2 regions of the Paraburkholderia sp. 32 genome follow, and region 2 is predicted to be linked to the other one. Evidence: riboswitches for the same ligand, from Rfam matches in the RefSeq annotation. Region 2 holds a riboswitch; the other holds the start of a gene.
What was found. A riboswitch is a leader RNA that binds a small molecule or an ion and turns the genes downstream of it on or off. The one in region 2 is predicted to bind glycine.

Region 1 (7,615 bases), on a different contig from region 2:
TGACGCGGCGACAGACGCGCCTCGATGCCGCCCATGTAGACCGCCTCGAACAGCGACACCTTCGCCTGACCCGCGAACGCGCCGAGCGCCTCCAGCGTCGTATTGCCGACGCCGCGACGCGGTGTCGTGATCGCGCGGATGAACGCGGGATCGTCGTTCGCGTTGGCGATCAGACGCAGGTACGCGCAGATGTCCTTGATCTCGGCCTTATCGAAGAACGACTGGCCGCCCGACAGCACGTACGGAATCCGTTCGCGGCGCAGCACCTGCTCGAAGATGCGCGCCTGGAAGTTGCCGCGATAGAGGATCGCGTAGTCGCGGAAATTCGCGCGCCGCTCGAACTTGTGCGCGGACAGCCGAAACACGACGGACTCCGCCTCGTGCTCCTCGTCGTTGCAGCCCGTCACCGTGATCGTGTCGCCCATGCCGTGCTCGGACCACAGCTTCTTCTCGAACAGCTTCGGATTGTTCGCGATCACGTTGTTCGCGGCGCTCAGGATGCGCACCGTCGAGCGGTAATTCTGCTCGAGCTTGATCAGGTGCAGGTTCGGGAAATCCTTGCCGAGCTGGCCGAGGTTTTCGAGGGTCGCGCCGCGCCAGCCGTAGATCGCCTGATCGTCGTCGCCGACCGCCGTGAACGCCGCGCGCTTGCCGGCCAGGAGCTTCACCAGTTCGTACTGGCATGCGTTGGTGTCCTGATACTCGTCGATCAGCAGATAGCGCAGCTTGTTCTGCCAGCGGTCGCGCACCTGCTCGTTGCTCGCGAACAGTTCGGCGGGCAGGCGGATCAGATCGTCGAAATCGACCGCCTGGTAAGCGTGCAGCGTCGCCACGTAGTTGCGATAGACGATCGCCGCCTGATGCTCGTCCTCGGTCGAGGCGGTCGCGATCGCCTGCTCGGGCATGATCAGGCCATTCTTCCACAGCGAGATGATCGACTGGATCTTGCGAATGAAGCCCTTGTCCGTCGAGCCGACCTGCTCCTGGATCATGCCGAAACAGTCGTCGGAATCCATGATCGAGAACTGCGGCTTCAGGCCGACATGCTCCGCCTCCTGACGCAAAATCTGCACGCCGAGCGAGTGGAACGTACACACCGTCAGCTGGTTCACGGGCACCTTGCGGCCTTCCTTGCCGGGTGCGGTCAGCGTCTTGCCTTCGAGCAGCTTGCCGACGCGCTCGCGCATCTCCGCCGCGGCCTTGTTCGTGAACGTGACGGCGGCGATGTGCCGTGGCTCGAAGCCCTTCGCTTCGATCAGGTGCGCGATTTTCTGCGTGATCACGCGCGTCTTGCCGCTGCCGGCGCCGGCGAGCACGAGACAGGGACCGTCGAGATAACGGACCGCTTCACTTTGAGCGGGGTTCAGGCCTGCGGACATCGTTTGTGGATGGCTAATACGGTTGAGGGACGCTGAGGTCGGACCGGCGGGTGGCGCCGGCCGAAGGCCCGGGGCATGCTGCGCGGCGCAGTGCTCGCGAGAGGTGCGATGTTAACATGGCCACTGCGATGGCCACTGCGATGGCCACTGCGATGGCCACCGCGATGGCCACCGCGATGGCCACCGCGATGGCCACCGCGATGGACGCCCTCGTTGGATGCCTCGATGGCTCGGACGCCCCGACGGGCTGCGCGCAAGGCCGGCCGTCATGTTCAGCCCCCAGTCCAGCCCACAAATGCCACAATGAGCAGATTGCGCGCCGCCGCCGCGGTGGCAAGGCGGCGCGCCGCTCCTCCAGGAAGACTCGCATGTCCGCATCGCTGAAAATTGGATTGATGGGCTACGGCTTCGCCGGCGCGACGTTTCACGCACCGGTGATCGAACACTGCGGACGCGCGAGGGTCGCCGCGATTGCGACCGGGCAATCCGAGCGCGCGCACGCCGACTATCCGCACGCGAAAATCGTCGCCGATCTCGACGCGCTGCTCGCGCTCGACGACATCGACTGCGTCGTGATCGCGACGCCCAACGACACCCACTTCGACCTCGCGCGCCGCACCCTCGAAGCCGGCAAGCACGTGGTCGTCGACAAGCCTGTCACGCTGAGCGCCGCCGACGCCCACACGCTTGCCAATATCGCGCTCGCGCGCGGCAAGCTGTTCGCGCCCTTTCACAACCGCCGCTGGGACGGCGATTTTCTGACCGTGCGCGATCTGCTCGCGCGCGTGGAACTGGGTCGCCTCACGCAGTACGAATCGCATTTCGACCGCTTCCGGCCGGGCGTGCGTCAGCGCTGGCGCGAAGACGTGACGCGCGGCGGCGGTCTGCTGTTCGATCTCGGTCCGCATCTGATCGACCAGGCGCTCGCCCTCTTCGGCGCGCCGAAGACCGTATCGGCGACGGTGCGCACCCATCGCGACGACGCAAGTGCACCCGACTACGTGCACATCCAGCTCGGCTACGACGAGTTCGAGGTCGTGCTGCACGCAAGCGCGTTGACCGCGTTGCCGGGACGGCGCTTTGCTATCCACGGCACGCGCGGCAGCTACGTGAAGTACGGCCTCGACACCCAGGAAGATCAGCTGAAAGCGGGCCTGCGCCCCGGCGACGCAGGCTTCGGCGCCGGCAACAGCCCCGGCATGCTGCGCGTGCTCGAAGGCGACGAGGAAGTCGAGTGCGAATTGCCGACCCGCAACGGCGAGTACGCAGGCTTCTATATTGCGTTGGCCGACGCGATCCAGAACCGCGTCGCATTTCCGATCAGCACGCGCGACGCGGTCGACGTGATGACGATCATCGACCTGGCCGCGCGCAGTTCCGAGCAGGGCGTGCGACTGCCGTTCGAGCGGATTCGCTGAGCCCCGCCGCGCTGCGCGTCGACACCGCGACACCACGAGCTGTGTACCAAAAACGGGACCGCCTTTAGCGCCGCGAAGGCTGTCGGCGCGGGCTTTCCTGACGTTCCGGAAAGGAACATAACGTTACAAATTCGCCCGCTGCAGAGTCAGCGGGCGTTCTTCGTCAGCCGTTGCTAGTGAGGTAGCAACCCAACACGACAACGACTCCGGGAGAATCCATGTCTCGAATCATCCGTGCCCTTGTTGCATGCGCGCTGCTCGGCTCCGTCGCCGCCTGCGTGGTAACGCCCCCGCCCGCGCCGCATCCGGGCCCGACTCCGCAGCAGATCGCGGACCAGCGTCTGCATCAGGTCGAGGGCCGCATCGACAATCTCGCGCACCGTATCGATAACCGCGTGAATCAGGGCTATTACCCGCCGCCGCAAGGCGCCGCGCTGCATCACCGTCTCGAGACGATCCGCCAGGAAGCGCATGACATGGCCGCCCAGCATGGCGGCGGTTTGTCCGCGGAAGAACAGCGCGTGCTGAATCAGGAACTGGACAATGCGGCTCATGCGATCGGCGAGTGAGCCAGCGAGCAAGTGGTCAAACCGAATCGGCAAACGAGCCACCAGGTGAGCCCCCACTACCGCTCATCGTGCGGTCACGGATGGCACCGGGAGAAGCAACTGAAAAGCGCGGGCACCACGGTCCGCGCTTTTCTTTTTGACGCCCCCGAACAGCCACAGCCGGCCCCACACCGCTCCCGGGCCTTTATTTGACAAGCCCCGGCCCGTCGCGTAAATTCGCCGCACGCGTCGGGAGAGCGTGCTGGCAGGCGAAAAATCGCAGGCCGCGCCGCCGAAGGGGCACACCCGCAAACTCTCAGGCAAAAGGACCGACCGCGTCGAAAAACCCGTCTTCCGGCGGCTTTTTCGCACTCTGGAGAGCGGCAGTAGCCATCCGCGTCGCACCTCGTGCACCGCAGGCAGGCTGCCCACCGAAGGGGCGCGCGTTTCACCCGTGACGGATCGAGCTCATTGAGCCAGTCGCGGCGGCGCAATCTCTCAGGTATCGAGGACAGAGGGGTCATGCAGAACCACGCTCGCAGGCACACGGCCGCGAGGCAGTGCGCCGCATGGCCTTTTTTGTTTCGCGAGATGCCCGAGGCCCCATGACCGAACTCAAACACACCCCGCTCCACGCCGCTCACCGCGCGCTCAATGCTCGCATGGTCGACTTCGGCGGCTGGGACATGCCCGTCAACTACGGCTCGCAGATCGAGGAACATCGCGCGGTGCGCACCGACGCCGGCATGTTCGACGTGTCCCACATGTGCGTGGTCGACTTCACCGGCGAGCGCGTCCGCGCGTTCTTCGAATACGCGCTCGCGAACAACGTCGCGAAGCTGCAAACACCGGGCCGCGCGCTCTACTCCTGCATGCTGAATCCGAACGGCGGCGTGATCGACGATCTGATCGTCTATTACTTCGCCGAAGACCACTTCCGCGTGGTCGTCAACGCCGGCACCGCCGACAAAGACATCGCCTGGTTCGGCCAGCTCAACGCGGGCGGCTTCGGTCTCACCATCACGCCGCGCCGCGATCTGGCGATCGTCGCCGTGCAAGGCCCGAACGCACGCGAAAAGGCCTGGCAAACCGTGCCGGCCGCGCGCGCCGCGACTGAAACGCTGAAACCGTTCAACGCCGCGCGCGTCGACGGCACGCCGTTCGGCGAGCTGACCGTCGCGCGCACCGGCTATACCGGTGAAGACGGCTTCGAGATCATCGTGCCGGCTACCCACGTCGAAGCGCTGTGGAAGGCGCTCGCGGCCCACGGCGTGCGCCCGGCCGGTCTCGGCGCGCGCGATACGCTGCGCCTCGAAGCCGGCATGAACCTGTACGGCCAGGACATGGACGACAATGTCTCGCCGCTCGACGCCGGCCTCGCATGGACCGTCGACCTGGCCTCGCCGCGCGAGTTCGTCGGCAAGAGCAGCCTCGAAGCCGACGGCTCGCGCGCCGCGTTCGTCGGCCTGATCCTGCTGAAGGAAAACGGCAAGGCCGCGGGCGTGCTGCGCGCGCATCAGAAAGTCGTCACGCCGCACGGCGACGGCGAAATCACCAGCGGCACGTTCTCGCCGACCATGCAGGAATCGATCGCCTTTGCGCGCGTGCCGAAGGGCGTGCAGCCGGGCGACACCGTGCACGTCCAGATTCGCGACAAAGCCTGTCCCGCAAGCGTGGTAAAACTGCCGTTCGTGCGCAACGGCAAGGTGCTGGCGGTCTGAGCGGCCGGCGCGCGCCCCCACATTCAAACACTACCGAACATACCGTTCAGGAGCATCCAATGAGCATCCCGGCCGAACTGAAATACACCGAATCGCACGAATGGGTCCGCACCGAAGCGGACGGCACGCTGACGGTCGGCATCACCGACCACGCGCAGGAAGCGCTCGGCGACATCGTCTTCTTCGAAGTCCAGGAACTCGGCAAGTCCGTGACCGCGGGCGACACCGTCGCCGTGATCGAATCGGTGAAGGCCGCCTCCGATATCTACGCGCCGGTCTCGGGCGAAGTCATCGAGGCGAACACGACCGTCGCGGACTCGCCCGAAACCGTCAACAGCACGCCGTACGACAGCTGGCTGTTCAAGATCAAGCCGGCCGCCGATGCGTCGCTCGACCGCCTGCTCGACGCCGAGGCCTACGCGAAGTCGATCGGCGCCTGAGTCGCCTTTTGTTTTAACCGTCAGGCGCGGCGCTCGCACAACGGCGCGCCGCGCCGCCAGGAACACCCATGAAGCTCGAACACCCGGATCGTCTGATGAACCGCACTCCTCTCTCGCTCGCCGCGCTCGAAGTGCACGACGCCTTCGCCGAACGGCATATCGGCCCGGATACGGCCGACCAGCAAGCGATGCTCGAAGCACTCGGCTTCGCGTCGCGCGCGGCATTGATCGACGCCGTCATCCCGAAGACGATCCGCCGCACCGAAACGCTGCCGCTCGGCCCCTTCGCGCAACCGAAGAGCGAAGCCGAAGCGCTCGCCGCCTTGCGCGAGCTCGCGGACAAGAACCAGGTGTTCCGCTCCTACATCGGCCAGGGCTATTACAACGCCCATACGCCGACGGTGATCCTGCGCAACGTGCTCGAAAATCCGGCGTGGTACACCGCGTACACGCCGTACCAGCCTGAAATTTCCCAAGGCCGTCTGGAAGCGCTCCTGAACTTCCAGCAGATGGTCACCGACCTGACCGGCCTCGCGATCTCGAACGCATCGCTGCTCGACGAAGCGACCGCCGCCGCCGAAGCGATGACGCTGCTGCAACGCGTCGGCAAACCGAAGTCGAACGTGTTCTTCGTTGCCGACGACGTGCTGCCGCAGACCATCGAGGTCGTGAAGACGCGCGCGACGCCGGTCGGCATCGAAGTGAAAGTCGGCCCGGCCGCTGAAGCCGCCGACGCCAACGCATTCGGCGTGCTGCTGCAATACCCGGGCGTGAACGGCGACGTGCGCGACTACCGCGCGCTGACCGAAGCGATCCACGCGGCGGGCGGCCATGTCGTCGTCGCCGCCGACCTGCTCGCGCTGACGCTGCTTACGCCGCCGGGCGAATGGGGCGCGGACGTCGCGGTCGGCAATACGCAGCGTTTCGGCGTGCCGGTCGGCTTCGGCGGCCCGCATGCCGCGTACCTCGCGGTGCGCGACGAATTCAAGCGGCAAATGCCGGGACGTCTGGTCGGCGTAACCGTCGACGCGCAAGGCAACCCCGCGCTGCGTCTCGCGCTGCAAACGCGCGAGCAACACATCCGCCGCGAGAAGGCGACCTCGAACGTGTGCACCGCGCAGGCGCTGCTCGCGATCATGGCGAGCATGTACGCGGTCTATCACGGCCCGCGTGGCCTGAAGACGATCGCACTGCGCGTCAATCGCATCGCCACGCTGCTCGCCGAAGGCGCGAAGCAGCTTGGCTATAAGCTCGTCAACGAAGCTTTCTTCGACACGCTCACGTTCGACACCGGCGCCCGCACGCAAGCGCTGCACGACGCGGCGACGGCCAGGCGCATCAACCTGCGCCACGTGAGCGCGACGCAAGTCGGCCTGTCGATCGACGAAACCACCACGCGCCACGATCTGGCCGACCTGCTCGCGGTGTTCGCTCAAGCGGCCTTCACGAGCGACGTGCCGCAAGTCGACGCGCTCGACGCCGCGCTCAACGCATCGAACTCTGCGTCGGTGCCGGCCGCGCTCGAACGCACGAGCGCGTACCTGACGCATCACGTGTTCAACCGTCATCATTCGGAAACGGAAATGCTGCGCTATCTGCGCAGCCTGTCGGACAGGGACCTCGCGCTCGATCGCTCGATGATCCCGCTCGGCTCCTGCACGATGAAGCTGAATGCGACGTCGGAAATGCTGCCGGTCACGTGGCCCGAGTTCGGCCAGATCCATCCGTTCGCACCGACCGAACAAACCGTCGGCTACCGCGAGATGATCGATCAGCTCGAAGAGATGCTGGTCGCCGCGACCGGCTATGCGGCCGTGTCGCTGCAGCCGAACGCGGGCTCGCAGGGCGAGTACGCGGGTCTTTTGATCATCCACGCCTATCACGCGTCGCGCGGCGAAGCGCATCGCGATGTCTGTCTGATTCCCGCTTCGGCGCACGGCACGAACCCGGCGTCGGCGCAAATGGCCGGCATGCAGGTCGTGGTCGTGGCATGCGACGCGCAGGGCAACGTCGATATCGAAGACCTGAAGAAGAAGGCCGCACAGCACGCCGATAAGCTCGCGGCGATCATGATCACGTACCCGTCGACGCACGGCGTGTTCGAGCAGA
Region 2 (7,615 bases):
ATCGGTGTTGGTATGGAAACGCTTGAGCGCTGGCGCAGTGATGCTCTGTCCATGCCCGCTCGCGAGCGGACATGGACAGCGGCCGCCCGCTTCGAGGCGGTGTTGAACACGGCAGCGATGGACGAGACGGCACGCAATGCGTGGTGTCGCGGGCATGGCGTATATCCGCAGGAGCTGGCGCAGTGGCGGCAAGCGGCCACGCAGGCATTGGCCGAGCCCGAAGAGGTGCGTGCGAGTCCACAGCAGACGAAGCAGGACCAGCGACGCATAAAGGAACTGGAACGCGAACTGCGGCGCAAGGAAAAGGCACTGGCCGAGGCGGCCGCATTGCTGGTTCTTTCAAAAAAACTCGGGGCGATCTTCAACACGGACAAGGGCGAGGACGAATGATCGGCCTCGAAGATCGCCAGCTCCTGGCCCGGGAAATTGATTCGGCAAGACTGGCTGGCGCACGGTTGCGCCTGGCCTGCGAGGTGGCTGGAATCGACGTGCGTACCCTGCAGCGCTGGAAGGCCCATCAGGGGCTCGTCAGGGGCGATGCGAGGCCAGGCGCGACGCGACCGCTGCCCGCGCACACCCTGAGCCCGGAGGAACGGGCAAACGTGCTGCGCGTAGCCAATGAGCCGCGCTTTGCCGACATGCCGCCCGCGCGTATCGTGCCGATGCTGGCCGACGAAGGCGTATACATCGCCAGCGAATCGACCTTCGCCCGCGTGCTGCGAGAGCATGGGCAGATGACGCGCCGTGGCCGCGCCAGAACGCCTTCGAGCGCCCGGCCGCCAACCACACACGTCGCGACCGCACCGCGCCAGGTCTGGTGCTGGGACATGACCTATTTGCCGGCAACGGTAACAGGTCGATGGTTCCACCTGTACCTGATCCTGGACCTGTACAGCCGCAAGATTGTCGGCTGGGAGGTGCACGACAGCGACGCTGCCGAACATGCAGCGCATCTGGTGCGGCGCACGGCACTCGCTGAAGGCATTGCCGCCCTTGAGACCCGACCGGTGCTGCACGGTGACAACGGCGCAACGCTCAAGGCAACTACCGTGCTGGCGATGCTCCACTGGCTGGGTGTCAAGCCGTCGTACTCACGCCCCCGTGTCAGCGACGACAACGCCTACGCCGAGGCGCTCTTCCGAACCGCGAAGTATCGGCCGGAGTTTCCGGCCACAGGCTTCGAGGACCTGAACGCTGCTCGCATTTGGGCTGCCGGTTTCGTGCAGTGGTACAACTTCGAGCATCGTCATAGCGGCATCCGCTACGTGACGCCTGCGCAGCGCCATGCCGGCGACGATCGCGCGCTTCTCGCGGCACGTCATGCACTGTACGCGAAGGCGCGTGCATGCAATCCGACCCGCTGGTCGCGTCACACGCGTAACTGGACACCGGTGGGTGCCGTGACGCTCAATCCCGAACGTGACTCAGTCGTTGAGATGGCGTCGATCGGCGCGAATAAACAGCCTCTGGCTGCATGAGTGAGGCGTGCGAGGCTATCGTGACGACTGACTCGCGCTCCGGATTGAGGGTGACGGCGCCGATTGGTGTCCAGTCTCGCGTGCAGCGTGACCAGCGGGCCGGGTTGCGTTCCCGCGCCTGCACATACACCTCGTGACGCGCCGCGAGGATCACGTGGTCGTCGCCGTCATGGCGCTGCGCCGGGCTCACGTAGCGGATGCTGCTGTGGCGATGGCCGCGCTGTTCCAGACTTCCGCATTGCTGACGGACAGTTGCCCGCCATTGGCGAACGAGGTTTCCATCGCCGCGTAACGATGGCGCTCGAACACGGTGACGTGGTGGCCGCGCTGAGCGAAGGCGTGAGCAGTCGTGACGCCGGTAATGCCGGCGCCAATGATGGCGATTCGTGACATGACATGGTCCAGAGTAAATTGAGCATCACCGGTGTCGATTTCATTTCGAAACCGGCGTCGATGTCCCATCTGTCCATGTACCTGAGAGTTTCTTCTCCAGCGGCGCGGGCTCGTGCGGCCGTGCGCGGAAAATCCCCTTCGGTGGGCGTGCGTGACGCCGCTCGCCAGATGTCCCTGCTACGCGGTCCTTTTGCCTGAGAGTTTCCGGGGCGGTTGCTCCGTCGGCGTCGTCACACCTTCTGACGATCTCTCCGGCGCTGCATTGCAGAACGATTCGACGTTACCTGTCCAAATTGCTGGCTGCAAGTACTAGTTGAAAGTGTTTTTCGAAAGCCTTTGCGATTTGAAGAGGCGCTTCGATCTGGCAACAGGGATGTCGATCATTACCATGCGTGTCTACGACGGTGCGACCGCACTCCGACAGCATAATGTGACCTGGGACCAGGCGCTGCGCCGGCGTGGATCTCACCGGGCAGTGGCCCCACCGTCCACCGGCAACGCGACGCCAACCACGAAGGAAGCCGCGTCTGAGCACAACCAGACGACGGCTTCGGCAATCTCCTCAGGTTGAGCCATTCGTCCCAGCGGATTCGCAAGCCGTGAACGCGGGACGAGGTCATCGCCGAATCGCGCCTGCGTCAAAGCGGTTTCAACAAGACCCGGACACACCGCGTTCACTCTGATCTGTTTAGACGCAAACTCGACCGCCGCGGCCTTCGTCAACCCTATGACCCCGTGCTTGGCCGCGCCGTAGATTCCGTCACTCGGTACACCGACCAGACCTGAGCGCGAGGCATTGTTGACGATCGCACCTTTGCCGGCGGCCAACATGTGGTCGAGCTCTGCCCGCATACAGTGCCAAACGCCTTCCAGATTGACGGACATCACACGGTCCCAGTTGTCCTGAGTCGACACCCGCAAGCTGCTCGATTTGTCGGAAACACCGGCGTTGTTGAATGCACAATCCAACGCGCCATAGTGGCTCACGGTCGTCCGGACCATACGCTCCACGGAATCTGGATCTGTCACATCCACGGCGACGAAAAGCGATTGCTCGCCAAGGCTTTCGGTAATGTAATGAACAACCTCGGCGCCGCGTTGCGCATCGGCGTCCGCGACAACCACCGCGGCGCCTACTCTGGCGAACGCAATGGCCGTCGCGCGCCCAATGCCGGATGCCGCACCGGTCACGAGGGCTACCTTCCTGTCGAATAACCTGCTCATTTACCATTTCCTTCATGGGTTGAGATCACGCTGCAATGTAGAGCGGCCTTTCTCTCCGGTCGCGGGACCGGCCGACCTGTCCAGAACGTCAGGCCACCATCACCAGATCCGCGAGCAAGGCTACGAAGATACCCACGCCCTCGCGCAAATGAGTCACGGCAACAAACTTCCAGTTCATAACGACCGACTCCATCTGTCGAAGGTGGATGAGTGATCGGCGCTACACGTTTGCAGCACCGGCCACGAAGGGGGCGAAAACAGGTTCTCCGCTCGGGTTCGAGACCGGCCGGTCGTTCGAACCGGAACGCTCACCAACTCACCGGTAGTTCCCTAAGGCCGTAAACAAAAGATTGGCTCTTGAATGGCAAGGCATCGAATTCAACCGCCAATTGCAGATTGGGAAACCGTTTGAACAATGTCTCGAACACCACCTGGAGTTCAAGTCGAGCCAACGGCTGGCCCAGGCACTGGTGAATTCCAAATGAGAACGCCACATGAGACTGTCCGCCGGTCTCACGATGGATATCGAAACTCTCGGGACTCGGAAACGCAACCGGATCGTGATTCGCTGCATGCAGCAGTGCGAGAACACCCTCTCCCTTACGAATCAGTTGCCCGCCAATCGTGACGTCCTCGGTCGCAACACGGTTGGAATTCATATGCGTGATGGAATGGAACCGGAGCATTTCTTCGACTGCTCCGCGCACCAGAGAAGGATTCGCGATCAGGTCCGCCTTCTGCCGCGGATGTTGAAACAGACTGAGCAGCCCGAGTCCGATCTGGTTGGCCGTCGTCTCGTGTCCGGCCAAATACAGCAACGTCGCCATCTGAACCGCTTCTGAATGCGGCAGCTTTCCCGGGATGACCCATTCCACCGCCAATCTGCTCAGCAGATCGCTTCCATCGCCCGGGTCTTGTTCTTTCTGGCGCAACAGTTGATCGATATAGGCCGTCATCTCCTGCGCCGATCGCGTCAAAGCTTCCGGAGCAATGGAGAGATTCATCCGATCCGCGCTCCACTTCTGCAGTTTCGCGTGATCTTCATACGGCACTCCCAGCATGATCGAGATCACCAGCGACGGCAGCGGCAATGCGAGGTCCGCGATGAAATCGGCTGGCGCGCCTTTCTTCTCCATAGCATCGAGAAGCGTGTCGAGTGAACGCTGAACCAACGGCCGCAAATCCTGCATACGCTTTGCCATGAATTCCTTGGTGAGCATGCGGCGATAATGGCCATGCTCAGGCGGGTCCATGGTAATGAATGTCTGATACGACTTCGACTGAGCAGCGCGCGCCGGCGCCACGAACGGAAAACCCGCGACAAGTGGCGATGCGCTGAAATGGGGATTTGTCAGCACCTCGCGGAAATGTTCCATGTCGGTCACGATCCATGCGGCACTGCCGTCCCAAAGCTGGACTTTCGCCATCGGCCCTTTTTCCCGCAAAGCGGCGTATTGCGGCGGAGGGTTCAACGGTGCTTCCGTATCGCGCGGCCAGGGGAATGTCTGCCGGGCAAATGGGCACGTGATTTCAGCATCTTGAGTCGACATGTTTCGGCACTCTCTCTTTAAGTTGAGCAATTGGCAAAACCCGGTCTTGCTTGAGATTGGAAGCAGGCAATTTCCGCGACGCGTGCTGCCGGTCAGCAGATCCGGCGTGACGCGCTAGAAGAGATGTCTCATACCAACACGCAGAACAACCTGGCGGGAGTTGCTGGAAGGCGTGATCGTCAGATAGGACGCCACCGCGGATTGACCGGTCGAATCGGTTCCGGACGCGATCTGATAGTTCGCCATGAAGTACACGTCGGTGCGCTTCGACAGGAAGTAGTCGACGGTGGCGTTGATCAGATGGTATTTCGCGCCCTCCTTGCCATCGATGGCACCGCCGGTCAGGTAGTCGTAAGAGCCGTTGAGCCACAGGAATGGCGTAAGGCTATAGCGCACAAAGGCAGAATAGCTGTTGAACGTAGCGTTGCCGGTATAGCCACGGGGGTTCATAACCGCAAGGTTCCCCGATGCCGGGTCGTTCAGCCCGCGAAAGCTGATATTGGAATAGTTCGCTCCAACGATAACGCGGGAAAACGCGTATTGCAGAGCCGCTCCCGCAACCTGATACGCGGATGCGGAGGCGAAGCCGCCGTAGACAGGATTGACCTGCACTCCCGATATCGAACCCAGATTACTGGCAGTCGCCGAACTATTCGCATTGTTGCCCCAAAACGACCGGTTCGGATCACGCGCCCGGAGATACGCCGCGGCGACCGTGAGCCCGTTGAATCGATAAGAACCGCCCAGAGAAAAGACGCTGTTGGTTCCAAACGATCCCGCCACTCCGCCGAAACTGTAGAGTCCGCCAAACTTGAAACCGCCGTACGTGTCCGACGTAAATTTGATCGAGTTATTGACGCGATAGGTATTCCCGAAATTGTTGACGTCATTGCCATGTAACGAATACGTTCCGTTCCCTACGGCACCGGTTAGCGGTCCGATAAAGTCCACGACTGAATCGTACTGACGCCCAAGCGTAACCGTTCCGTATGGAGTAGCAATGCCGACATAAGCCTGCCGGCCGAACAGGTCACCGCCCTGCTGGAAATTCCCGGTCCCGATATCGAAACCGCTTTCCAGGACGAAGATGGCCTTATAGCCACCGCCGAGATCCTCCACGCCTCGCAGACCCCACCGGTTACCCTGCATGATGCTGCTGCTCATCGTATATTGTTGGCGGCCCGTTCTATGGCCATTCTCGATGGTCTGCGCATTGTTGACGAAGTTCAGACCAAAGTCGATCACGCCGTAAAGCGTGACGCTGCTTTGCGCGGAGGCCGCCTGGGTAAAAAGTAAAGCAGTCGACATCAGCATCAATTTCGGGCATTTCATTTCTGTCTCCAAATATAATTTAATAGATTTGTAAAGCTCTCGGATTGCGCAAGATTTTTAATTTTTATCGTCAACCCGAGGCTTTCGGACGTCTCTCGTCAATCGCTGCCATGCGTGCATGAAAGGACTCCGATAGCGTTCCCGCTTTTAACTGCACCTGCAATCTGTCAGGAATTTCGTTTTACAAAACTCAAGATTCTGAATTGGTGTAGCAGCGCGCGTAGATAAACCGCGCCGCGAGCTCGCTCCTGGTTGTGTATCAGGAGTGCTCGCGAGACCTGATGATGTGCAAAAGATAAGGCGTGTCGAAAAGAAGGGACAATACTAAAAAACGATGGATCGAGCAGATCCACCAATAGCTCGTTCAGGACACCTTCCGGCCCTCTCGGCGGAACGATGCCGGAGAACATCCGACGATCCGGCTGAACGCCGTGCTAAACGCGCTGTCGGACAGATAACCGATCGAAAGACCGATATCGTTGACGGAGCGATTGCTGTTCAGCAACGCATCCTTGGCAAGCGCAATGCGCCAATTGGAAAGATAGGTAGCGGGGGCCTGGCCCACGCATTCGGAGAAGCGGCGTGCAAACACCGCGCGTGACATGCCGACCTGCTTCGCAAGGATGTCCACCGTCCAGTGGTTCGCAACGTCGGCATGCATTTTTTGCAGCGACATGGCGATCTGCGGGTCGGCCATACCGCTTAGCCACCCGGTTCGTTGTCCTTCTATTTGCAACATCGGACGACGCAACACCTCCACCAGCATGATTTCCACCAGCCGGCCCATGACCAGTTCACGACCCGCCAACTGACAAAGCGACTCCTCGCCGATCAATTCGACGATACGGCTCAGACGTCCGGCTTCTTCATCCGAGGATCGGACGTAAAGAAGATCCGGCAGCAAACTCGCAAGGAGCGCAGTGTGCTCAGGTTCGACCTGGAAATAGCCGCCCACGAGTCTGACTTCATCGCCACCCTTGCCGTCGTTCCATCGGGCATAGTCCGTTTGCCCGGCGTCGGCGGCGAGCGCAGTCACGGCTGGGATAACATCCAATCCGCTGCCGAGGCTATAGCGAGATGACGCGTTCAACATCACGTAGTCACCTTGCTTCATTAGCAATGGAGGGCCATTGGGCGGGACAAAGCAGCAGTGTCCCGTCACGACGAGGCAGAAGACCGGCTCGTCTCGCCGAGGAACGCTCATTCCCCAACGTCCGTGCTCTTCGAGCGTGCGCCATAACACCGATTGAGGGCGCATCAGTCTGACGATATCGGTCAGCAGGTCCACTTAGGACAACCCATTAATAATTGCTGATTTTTCATTATGATCGTCTGTTAGCGCCCTACCAGCGCCCACGTGAAGCCGGCCGCGTCAGTACATCATGACCGCGCGACTTGCATTGCCACACGCACTGACATCTCGATCGACATACTGACGGCGTCCGCGAACCGCTGCAACGCATCGACTGATCCACACACGATCTGATACTCCTCGCGCCCTATCCGCCCATCGAGAACCACCTGCAAACCCGATGCTCGCGCCAATTCGATCACGTCCATGACGCTTCCTCCAATCAACTGACATACTGTTGTATGGCCATTGCGGGACGCTCGACGTGAGGTGGAAATACGCACCAC

Region 1: linked by a shared signal. The riboswitch ahead of gcvT (glycine cleavage system aminomethyltransferase GcvT) and the one ahead of OKW26_RS18460 (FAD-dependent oxidoreductase) in region 2 are both predicted to bind glycine.

What each region holds. Positions count from the first base shown of each region.
Region 1 covers NZ_JBNDKD010000003.1:2,311,839-2,319,453, forward strand. Annotated here, with positions in the region: gene OKW26_RS33560 (UvrD-helicase domain-containing protein) at 1-1,379, opposite strand, end outside; gene OKW26_RS33565 (oxidoreductase) at 1,748-2,797, shown strand; gene OKW26_RS33570 (hypothetical protein) at 3,016-3,366, shown strand; glycine riboswitch at 3,586-3,687, shown strand; glycine riboswitch at 3,709-3,870, shown strand; gene gcvT (glycine cleavage system aminomethyltransferase GcvT) at 3,951-5,066, shown strand; gene gcvH (glycine cleavage system protein GcvH) at 5,126-5,506, shown strand; gene gcvP (aminomethyl-transferring glycine dehydrogenase) at 5,575-7,615, shown strand, end outside.
Region 2 covers NZ_JBNDKD010000002.1:670,561-678,175, forward strand. Annotated here, with positions in the region: one part of gene OKW26_RS18450 (IS3 family transposase) at 1-349, shown strand, start outside; one part of gene OKW26_RS18450 (IS3 family transposase) at 349-1,478, shown strand; partial or broken gene OKW26_RS18455 (hypothetical protein) at 1,408-1,692, opposite strand; partial or broken gene OKW26_RS18460 (FAD-dependent oxidoreductase) at 1,698-1,940, opposite strand; glycine riboswitch at 1,938-2,042, opposite strand; glycine riboswitch at 2,044-2,136, opposite strand; gene OKW26_RS18465 (glucose 1-dehydrogenase) at 2,337-3,095, opposite strand; gene OKW26_RS18470 (cytochrome P450) at 3,404-4,645, opposite strand; gene OKW26_RS18475 (porin) at 4,760-5,977, opposite strand; gene OKW26_RS18480 (AraC family transcriptional regulator) at 6,342-7,265, opposite strand; gene OKW26_RS18485 (hypothetical protein) at 7,358-7,537, opposite strand.